2 linked regions of the Ciceribacter thiooxidans genome follow. The protein of the gene in region 2 interacts with the protein of the main gene of each other region in a pairwise test. Links are inferred from orthologs where the notes say so. Each region holds a gene or a part of one and is shown on either strand. Other genes may lie near its edges.

What was found.
Region 1: the proteins of H4I97_RS08655 (region 2) and ileS interact in binary tests that used the Escherichia coli proteins (3 or more experiments, as listed by UniProt). The link is inferred for Ciceribacter thiooxidans from one-to-one orthologs.

The regions. Positions count from the first base shown.
Region 1 is NZ_CP059896.1:2,709,583-2,714,927, forward strand. Bases 803-4,330 are described here. They hold ileS (isoleucine--tRNA ligase), read right to left. Parts: upstream 3,931-4,330; coding sequence 1,003-3,930; downstream 803-1,002. Other genes in these bases: H4I97_RS13260 (hypothetical protein), read right to left, coding at 803-861; H4I97_RS13270 (hypothetical protein), read left to right, coding at 3,929-4,189; H4I97_RS13275 (YeeE/YedE family protein), read right to left, coding at 4,164-4,330. In the rest of the region: H4I97_RS13255 (GNAT family N-acetyltransferase), read right to left, coding at 1-153; more of H4I97_RS13260, read right to left, coding at 232-802; more of H4I97_RS13275, read right to left, coding at 4,331-4,607; H4I97_RS13280 (YeeE/YedE family protein), read right to left, coding at 4,619-5,035; H4I97_RS13285 (bifunctional riboflavin kinase/FAD synthetase), read right to left, coding at 5,180-5,345. UniProt on the Escherichia coli protein: Catalyzes the attachment of isoleucine to tRNA(Ile). As IleRS can inadvertently accommodate and process structurally similar amino acids such as valine, to avoid such errors it has two additional distinct tRNA(Ile)-dependent editing activities.
Region 2 is NZ_CP059896.1:1,811,688-1,816,438, forward strand. Bases 1,818-4,751 are described here. They hold H4I97_RS08655 (HyaD/HybD family hydrogenase maturation endopeptidase), read right to left. Parts: upstream 3,619-4,751; coding sequence 3,016-3,618; downstream 1,818-3,015. Other genes in these bases: H4I97_RS08640 (thioredoxin domain-containing protein), read right to left, coding at 1,818-1,870; hypC (HypC/HybG/HupF family hydrogenase formation chaperone), read right to left, coding at 2,061-2,351; H4I97_RS08650 (HupE/UreJ family protein), read right to left, coding at 2,424-3,005; cybH (Ni/Fe-hydrogenase, b-type cytochrome subunit), read right to left, coding at 3,619-4,341; H4I97_RS08665 (nickel-dependent hydrogenase large subunit), read right to left, coding at 4,354-4,751. Outside these bases: [NiFe]-hydrogenase assembly chaperone HybE, read right to left, coding at 1-374; H4I97_RS08630 (rubredoxin), read right to left, coding at 364-579; H4I97_RS08635 (hydrogenase expression/formation protein), read right to left, coding at 576-1,424; more of H4I97_RS08640, read right to left, coding at 1,421-1,817.

The DNA.
Region 1 (5,345 bases), 900 kb from region 2 along the record:
GACGGCACCCAGCCCGAAGAGCGTCCGGGTCAGGCTTTCTTCCGTCGCCTCGACCTCGTGCGCGGCCTTCTCATAGACGGCAAGCTCGGTGATGAAGCGCAGGATCGAGCCGACATCGTCCGGTGTCGCAGTGCGGATGGTGAAGCTGGTCATGGAAATTCCGGGGTCCAGACAGAGCTGCAGGCCGTTTCCGGCCTGCGACATGTTACGAGACTAAGGGGGAACGCGCCACTATTGGAAGGGCATCCACCAGGAAGAAGTCTGGCGGGCGGCCTTGGCCTCCTTCTTGCGGCGCTTTTCCTTCTTGAGTTCCGGCTCGCCGAGGTCGTCGAGGTTCGACGCCGAGGCGACCTGGCGGTACTCGGTCGGCGGATCGGAGAGGAAGCGGCGCTGGTCGAGATAGGCGCCCTTCTGCAGCTGGCGGGCTTCGCGGAAGGCGGCCCACTTCTGGGTTTCGGTCATCGTGCCGGCGGTACCGTAGCCGGCGAGCAGCGGCGAGCGGTAACGCGGATTGTCCTTGTTGGCATCCGCCTCGGCGACGAGGCGCTCACGCGCATCTTCCGGCGATTCCAGCCATTCGGGATTTTCCTTGCTGGCGAGCGACTGCTGCGGCGCGGCAAGCGTGTTCCTGGCGGTTTCCGGCGGCATGACGAGCGCAGGACGCGGATTGTACTTGGTGCCGGCGTTCTTGTTCGGGTTCGACCCGATCGACACCGCCGACCCGACGTCGTCGACGAGCTGTTCCATCGCCGTCTTGTCGGTGCCGTATGTCGGGCTGCCGACGCAACCCGTCAGGCTCAGGCAAACCGCAATGATGCCCGTCGCCCCAGCGCCCACTCTGAACACATCTGCCGCTTTCATAAACGCCCTTCCAGCCTCACCGGCACAGTCTAGCCGGCCGAGAATACCCAATCAACCTTCGCCTGAACGATGATTTCGGCCAATTTCAGGCAGGTTTTACCGGATGACAGGCAAAAGCGCAAATCACCCGGTAACTTTTGCTTAACGCAGCGCAGCAAGCTCGCGCAGGGCGGCGGCATCACGCGCAGAGACGTCCGGGTAGTCCTGATCGGACCCGACATCCTTCGTTATGCGCCAGGAACGGGCGCACTTGCGGCCTTCGGTGACCTTCGGCTCGACCGAGACCTTGCCGACTTCCGGCAAGCGGAAGGCGTCTGCCGGTCCCTCGTCTGCAACGACCGTAATATCCGACGTGATGCAGATTTCGGCGAAGTCCTGGCCTTCGAGCGCCTGGAAGAGCGCCGGATCACCGACATGGACGACCGGAGCCGCTTCGAGCGAGGAGCCGATCCGCTTGTCCTTGCGCTCGATTTCGAGCGCGCCGGTGACGACGGTGCGAACCTGCCGGATCTTGCTCCACTTCTCGTCGAGTGCCGGGTTCAGCCATTCGGCCGGGATTTCCGGAAACTGTTCGAGATGCACCGACGCCGCCTGCGGATTGCGCGACAGCCAGGCTTCCTCGGTGGTGAAGGGCAGCATCGGCGCCATCCAGACAACGAGGCAGTCGAACAGCTTGCGGATGACCGCGAGCGATGCGCGTCGGCGCAGCGAGGACGGCGCGTCGCAATAGAGCGCATCCTTGCGGACGTCGAAGTAGAAGGCCGACAGTTCGATGTTGGAGAAGTCGATCAGCGAACGGGTGATCTTCTTGAAGTCGAAGGCGTCGTAGCCCTCGCGCACCACCTTGTCGAGCTCGGCGAGGCGATGGAGCATCAGCTTTTCGAGTTCCGGCATGTCGGCATAGGCGATCTCCTCACCCTTGTCGTGGGCGAGCGTGCCGAGCATCCAGCGGATGGTGTTCCTGAGCTTGCGATAGGCGTCGATATTGGTCTGGATGATCGACTTGCCGAGGCGCTGGTCTTCCCAGTAGTCGGTCGTCATGACCCAGAGGCGCAGGATGTCGGCGCCCGATTCCTTCATCACGTCCTGCGGGAAGACCTGGTTGCCGAGCGACTTCGACATCTTGCGGCCGTCTTCCGCCATGGTGAAGCCATGGGTGATGACAGCGTTATAGGGCGCGCGGCCGCGCGTGCCGCAGCTCTCGAGCAGGGACGAATGGAACCAGCCGCGGTGCTGGTCGGAACCTTCGAGATAGACGTCGGCCGGCCATTTCAGATCCGGGCGGTCCTCCAGCGTGAAGGCGTGGGTGCAACCGGAGTCGAACCAGACATCGAGGATGTCCGTGACCTGGTTCCAGATGTCCGGATTGTGGGCATTGCCGAGGAAGCGCTCCTTGGCACCCGGCGCGAACCAGGCATCGGCACCTTCCTTCTCGAAGGCGTCGAGGATGCGGGCGTTGACCTCGTCGTCAACCAGCACGTTCCCGTCCTTGTCGGCGAAGACGCAGATCGGCACGCCCCAGGCGCGCTGGCGCGACAGCACCCAGTCGGGACGCTGCTCGATCATGCCGCGCAGGCGGTTCTGGCCCATGGCCGGAACGAAGCGGGTCTCGTCAATGGCCTCCAGTGCGCGCGAGCGCAGCGTCGAGCCGTCGCCGAGGTCCTTGTCCATGTAGACGAACCATTGCGGTGTGTTGCGGAAGATGACCGGCTTCTTGGAGCGCCAGGAATGCGGATAGTCGTGCTTGATGCGGCCGCGGGCGAAGAGGTGGTTCGCCGCGATCAGCGCCTCGATGACGCGCTTGTTGGCGTCGCCCTTCTTGCCGTTGTCGTCCATGACGCGGGCAGCACCGCCCTCGGCCGAGGGACCGAAGCCGGGAGCTTCGTCGGTGTAGTAGCCGTCATCACCGACCGTGAACGGGATCTTCGTCGAGATGCCGCGGGCTTCGAGCGCACGCACGTTGTCCATCCAGGCGTCAAAGTCCTCGCGGCCGTGGGACGGCGCGGTGTGTACGAAACCGGTACCGGCATCGTCGGTGACGTGATCGCCGTCGAGGAGCGGAACCGGGAAGGTATAGCCCAAGGCTTCGAGCGGATGGGCGCAGATGAGAGTCGAGAGTTCATCACCTTCGACGTCACGGACGAGCTTGAGCGTCACCTTGGCCTTGGCGGCGCATTCCTCGGCGAGGCGCGTCGCGAAGATGAGCTTTTCGCCGGGCTGCGGTCCGAAGTCGTTCTGCGCCGCCGTCACCTCGTAGAGACCATAGGGGAAGCGCGAGGAGAACGAGATCGCGCGGTTGCCCGGGATGGTCCAGGGCGTGGTGGTCCAGATGACGACGAAGGTGTGGAGAAGGTCGCCCGACCGTTCGCCGGCATGCTGCACGGGGAACTTGACCCAGATCGTGTCGCTCTCGACCTCGTGATACTCGACTTCCGCTTCCGCAAGCGCCGTGCGCTCGACGACCGACCACATGACCGGCTTCGAACCGCGGTAGAGCTGGCCGGACGTGGCAAACTTCAGAAGCTCGCCGGCGATGCGGGCTTCCGCGTGGAAGTTCATCGTCGTGTAGGGGTTCTCGAAGTCGCCCTCGATGCCGAGCCGCTTGAACTCGCCGGACTGCACGCCGATCCACTTTTCGGCATAGGCGCGGCATTCCTTACGGAATTCGATCATCGCCGAGGGCTGCTTGAGGTCGGGCTTTTCCTTGCCCTTGGCGCGGTAGTTCTCTTCCTCGATCTTCCATTCGATCGGCAGGCCGTGGCAGTCCCAGCCCGGAACGTAGTTGGCGTCATAGCCGCGCATCTGGAAGGAGCGGGTGATGACGTCCTTCAGGATCTTGTTGAGCGCGTGGCCGATGTGGATGTTGCCGTTGGCATAGGGCGGGCCGTCGTGGAGGACGAATTTCTCGCGGCCGGCGGCGGAGGCGCGCAGCTTCTTGTAGAGGCCCATTTCCTCCCAGCGTGCCACCATTTCCGGCTCCTTCTGCGGCAGGCCTGCGCGCATCGGGAATTCGGTCTGGGGAAGGTAGAGGGTCGAGGAATAGTCTTGCTTTACTGCGGTATCGGTCATGATCTTGCCATCGAGAGATGCGCCGGCAAAGGGCGGCGCCAAGTTCCTGGAAAAGGCGGAAACGAAAAAGGCGCTTTTGCAAGCGCCGAAAACCCGGACCCTCCGGCAGCTTTCAAAGCGCGCGGAAGGCCGGGCCAATAATTCGAAGGGACATGGTCAGCCGTACCCTGGTCATGGGGCGCTGTTTAAGCGTTTTTACCGAGAAAAGGAAGAGGCCCGCCGCGGCAAATGCTTCATGCTGGCCGTTCGGCGAGCGTGAAGACCTTCATGTCGAGGAGACGGCGCGCAATCAGCATGCCGGCAACCATGGCCACGAGGAAGACGTAGGCTTCCCGATGGCCGAGGCCGAGCGCCGGAATGGAGCCGCCGGGGCAAAAACCGGCAATCCCCCAGCCGATGCCGAAGAGGAGCGAGCCGCCGATCAGCCGCCCGTCGATACGGCCGCGGGCGGGAATATGGAAGCGCGCATCGAAGACCGGCTTTTTGCGCCGGCGCTGCAGGAGCGCATAGCCGGGCGCGGTGACCAGCAGGGCTCCGGCCATGACGAAGGCGAGGCTCGGGTCCCAGGTGCCGGCGAGATCGAAGAAGTTCATGACCTTGGACGGATCGGCCATGCCGGAAAGCACGATGCCGAGGCCGAAAACGGCGCCGATGAGGAGCGCGGCAAAGTATTTCATGGCGAACATCCTCAGAATACGTGGCGGAGCAGGAAGACGGTGACGAAGGCCGCGGCCATGAAGCTTATCGTCGCGGCGATCGAGCGCGGCGACAGCCTTGCCAGCCCGCAGACGCCGTGGCCGGAGGTGCAGCCGGAGCCGAAGGTGACGCCGAGACCCGTGACCACGCCGCCGACGACGAGGGTGGTGAGCGAAAGCGGCGCCGAGAAGCTCACCGTATGACCGGTCGCCTGCAGGAGCGCCGGGGCACCGATCGCACCGGCAAGGAAGGCGGCCCGCCAGCCCCAGTCGGCGGCAAGCGGCGGGAAGACACCGATGACGATCGCCGACATGCCGGCGATCCGCCCCCAGAACGCCATCAGCAGCACGGCAGCAAGGCCGATCAGCAGGCCTCCGGCAAAGGAGAGGAAGGGGGTGAATTCGGTCATGCAATCGGTCCTGCGAGGCTGGCGGCGAGAATTACCGGACTCTATCGGCCGCGGCGGCCATGATATAGAAATTTCCTTATATTTCCGCCATTCAGGCGGAAACGCTTTTGCGGCTTCCGGGCAAAGCGCGGAAAAGAAGCGATTTCAGAACGCGATCCTGCGGTCGAGTGCGCTGATCGGCTGGACGCCGGCAAGCAGCGCCCGCGCCTCCTCCTCGTCGCGGCGGATCTGCGCGACCAGCGGTTCGAGACCGGCGAACTTCAGTTCGTCGCGCAGGCGCCCGAAGAAGGAGACGGCGCAGACCTCGCCA
Region 2 (4,751 bases):
ATCGTCGAAAATTCGAAGACCGGCGAGAAGAGCGAGCAGGCGTCCACCCGGCCGATACCCTCCAGCTCACCGGCGATCAGCTCGACTTCGCCCGCGGGAAGGAAGGCACGCACCGTCGTGCCGTTTGCCGCCGGCGGGCTTTCCGTTCCGGGCAGATCGACCGCGAGCAGGTTCATGAACCACGGCGTGACGACGACACCGAAGGCGCGGCCGCCCCAGGGACGGAAGCCGCAGCTTGCGACGCCGAGCGCGGCATTGCAGATCGGCACGTCGGCCATCGCCGTCTCGGCGATCGCGCGGTAACGTACCTCCAGCCGCCGCGCGATCTCGGCCGCCTGCATCTCCGCGGTCTGCCGGTCCGCTTCAGCGTCCATCGCCGAGCCTCATAAACTTTTCCTGCGGGGCATCGCAGTTCGGGCAGCGCCAGTCCGGCGGCAGGTCGGCAAAGGCCGTCCCGATGTCGATCTGCCAGACGGGATCGCCTTCGGCCGGATCGTAGACATGCCAGCAGATCCCGCATTCCATGCGGTCGGCAGCGTCCATCGTCTCGCGCTTGCCGAAATTCTCGAAGCCGCTCATTTGAAATAAGCCTCCTCGATCTCCCTGAGGCGGCTTTCGGAATCGCGAAAATCCTCCTCCGCGGCGATCGCGACGGAAGGCGTCCCGCCGATTTCCAGCGTATCGAGGATGATCGTGTCCATGGCGTTGTAGAACTGCACCGACCATACATGGCGGACACCGGTCGCAAGAATCCGGCAGGTGCCGTAGCCACGGGACGTCAACTGCACCGGACCGGGGCCGAGCGTATCCTGCAGGAAGCCCATGTCGTCCGGGCTCATCGGCAACAGCGAGAAGGTGATCGTGTGAGACGGATCACCCTCGCCATAGGCCGCGACGCGCTCGCCGATTTCGTGCAGGACGGGCATGACGTTCATGGCGCCGGCCGGCGGCTCGCCGACGGCAAGGACCGTCGGCAGCGCGGACGGCGCTTCGCGGACGGCGGCCGGGATCGCGGCAACCTCGATGTAGTCGGCAAGGAGAACTCCGTCCGTACTCGTGAAGCGGATGCGCCAGACGCCGGCCATCACCGCTTCCTGGATCTGTGCAAGGACGCCGTTCCGCAACGCGACGACGCCAGCAACCTCACCCTCGCCTAAGGTCTGCGAGATGAGCTCGCGGTCGTCCTCGGGAAAATCGGTGATGTCGAAGAGCGTCCCCGGCTCGTCGGCCTTCTGGACCGCCAGCGCATCGGCGATCTTCGGCAACAGTTCCGCAGTCCTCCGGCAGCGGCGGATCATCTCCTCCGCACTCGCGGTCGCGAGATAGTTCAGCCTGCGGGTGGCCGTCGGCGGCTCCGCGTCGATCGGCATGACGGTCATTGCCGCATCCTCGCCCTCCGGGGCGACCCAAAACCCGGCCTTCATGCCCTTGCTCCCTTACCTGAATAGTTGATTTCCACCTTCGGCCCCGTGGATGGCTGCAGGCCCGGCGCGCCGGGCAACAGCCAGCGGCCGATCTCCTCGATATATTCCGACCAGTCGCGGATACACGGCAGCACGCCGAGTACCGCGTCGCCACGCGTGACCACGAGGCTCGGCATCATCACGACGTGGAAACGGGCCTTCAGCTTCTCTTCGGCATGACGGGCGACCACCCCACCCTTGAGCCGCCCCTGAAAACTCTGCAGGATCTCCGGCATCACCACCGCGACGTCGTTGCTCTCGCTGCGCTGCGCCGGATCACCGGTGAAAAACAACAGGCTATGCTCGGGCTCGGACGCCTCCTTCGCGAGGAAGGCGTCAATTGAGGTGTCATCTATGACGGGTAGTTTCATCCGCTCGCTCAAGGCGCGGACCAGAAATGACGGCATTCACTCCTCCCATACCGGCGTGACCGAAGGTCTCCGCCCTATACGGAGCAAAGCCCGTGCCAGTTGGCAGAAAAGTCACATTCCATTGAAATGAAAGCGATATTTCCAGTCCGGCATACACGGAAAATGACAATGGCGGAAACTTTCTTTCCGCCATTGTCATTTTACTTTCCATTTACCCGGCCTGAGGTCACCGCAGGTGTTCGGGCAATTCCGGTTCGCGCGAAATCAGGTCTTCGAAAAGCGCCTCGAAGGGACGCCCGCCGACCGCCTCCGAAAGGCCGGTGAGCGCGTTGTCGATCGCACTCGCCTCCTCCGCTCCGAGCGCCCGGATTGCCGAACCGAGATGGGTCAGCAGGTAGGTGCCGGGCTCCTGGGTACCGACAAGCATTAATGAGACGCGATACCGCTCACCGTGGCGCTCGCACAGCGCCTCGAATTCGCCTGCCTCGACGACCCGCATGGGAATTCCGATGCACATCCGCCTTCTCCGACACTGTGTTCCGCGACGCCGGAAAGCCCCCAGCCCCCGGTTGGAACATTTTTCGATCCGTCAGCCAGCCAGCAACGCTAGGCCCGCGACGGCAACGAGGCCGCCCGCTGCCCGCCGCAGCATCCCTTCGGCGTTACCGAAGCGCGCCATGCCGAGACCGAGGCCCACGGCATGCAGAAGACCGGTTGCGAGCACGAAGCCGGCAACATAGCTCCACTGGTTTGCCATGGCCGGCAATTCGACCCCATGGGCTTGGCCATGGAACAGGGCACAAGCGCCGACGAAGGCCGCGGCGAGCGGCGTCGGCACCCGGACATTCAGGAGGACGACAAGACCGATCGCAGCGACCGAGGCGGCAATCAGCGTCTCCACCATCGGCAAGGCAATGCCGGTGATGCCGAGGAGTCCGCCAGCGACCATCACGCCCATGAAGGAGAGCGGAACGAGGTATCGCGCCCGCCCGCCTAGGCTCGCGGCCCAGAGGCCGACGCCGATCATCGCCAGCATGTGGTCGAGCCCGGTGAAGGGATGCGAGAACCCGGCCTCGAGTCCGTGACTGTGAAGTCCGACGCCGGTGTGTGCCTCGGCGGTCGCGGGAAGCGCCGCCAGCACGAACAGCGCAAGTGTACGAAATCTCTTCATTGTCGTTCCCCTAGAGGTTGGCGCCGGCAGCGCGCGCGGTGCGCCGCTCGTAGCTGTCGAAATCGATGTCGTTTTCCAGGAGCGGCGGCACCGTCGCCCCCTCGGGACGCCGCGTCACCGCGACACCCCAGCGTCCGAGAATATCCGCCGCCAGTTCGACGGCTGCGGGTATCACCGCTGCGACCGGGCCGGTCAGCGGACCGCCCCAGTCTTCGAGGTCCACCGGCTGGCAGCCGATCAGCGCGAGCCGCTCGGGATACCGCCCCATCAGATCGGCGGCACTCAGCACCTCCTGAAAGCCGGTCTGGTGCAGGCTCATCTTCTTGGCGCCGGTGAATTTCGGCACCTCGTCGTCCTCCACCAGCTTCAGCGTCGCAGGTTCCAGGCCGTAGTCGATCGCGTCGAAGACGATCAGCCTGTCGTGCTCATTGACGAACTGGACGAGATAGAGCCCCTGCGTGCCGCCATCGAGCACGGTGACGTTCTCCGGCACCTCGAAGACCCTGTGAAAGGCCTCCACCGCCCGGACGCCGAAGCCCTCGTCCGCCCAAAGGATGTTGCCGATCCCGAGAACGAGGATCCTCGGCGTGGTCGTCGCGACCGCTTCCGCCATTCAGTCCTCCCTGTCCTTGAACATGCGCTCACCGGAAATCATCGAGGAGATGATGCTCTGGCGGCTCATGATGTCCTCGCGGACGGCCACGTAGATATGGACCATCACGAAGAGCAGGATCACCCACATGCCGAGATGGTGCCAGGTGTGCAGGTCCTGGCTGTTCGGGAAGATCGAGAACACCCAGCCGAACAGCGCATATTCCCAACTGTCACGCCCGGCCCCTTCGCTATAGAGGGCGAACCCGGTCACCACCATGAAGACGAGCGGCAGCGTAAAGGCGAGGAACATCGTGAACTGTGCCAGCGGATTGTGGCCGACATACTTCTTCGGCTTGGAGGTGAGGAAAGTGTACCACTTCACCTCATGCCACCATTCCTTCCAGTACTGCCCCTTCCAGAAGGGCACGTAGAAAATCTGCCGGGCGTGCACGTTTCCGACGAAAGCCCAGTAGATCCTGAGAAGCAGGAAGACCGCGAGCACCTGCCCGGCGGCGAAATGGGCAAAGCGGATGTAGCCCATCAGGAAGTCTGCACTCGCCTCCCCCGGCACAGCCGGGAGAGGTGAACCGATGAAATAACCCGTCAGCGCCAGCGTGAAGATCGCGAAAGCGTTGACCCAGTGCCAGATGCGGACCGGCGCCTCATAGACATAGACGCTCTGGCGCTCCACGGCGGCTTCGCCGTGGGAGTCTGAGGCGGTGAGGGATTCGTGCATGGTCATTGCCGGTCCTCCTCACCGCACCTGAACCTTTGCCATTTCCTGACCGTCCGGGCTCATCACATGCGTGGAGCATGCGAGGCACGGATCGAAGGAATGGATGGTTCTGAGGATTTCGAGCGGCTGGGCCGGATCGGACATCGGCGTGTCCATCAGTGAGGCTTCGAACGCACCGATATTGCCCTGCGGGTCGCGCGGGCTGCCGTTCCAGGTGGTCGGCACGACGCACTGGTAGTTCTCGATCTTGCCGTCCTTGATCTTGATCCAGTGGGCGAGTGCACCGCGCGGAGCCTCGGTGAAACCGACGCCCTTCACTTCCGAAGGCCAGGTTTCCGGCTTCCACTTGTCGACGAACGCCGTCGCGCTGTCCCCGTTCTTGATATTGGCGATCAGCTTGTTCTGGAAATGCCGCA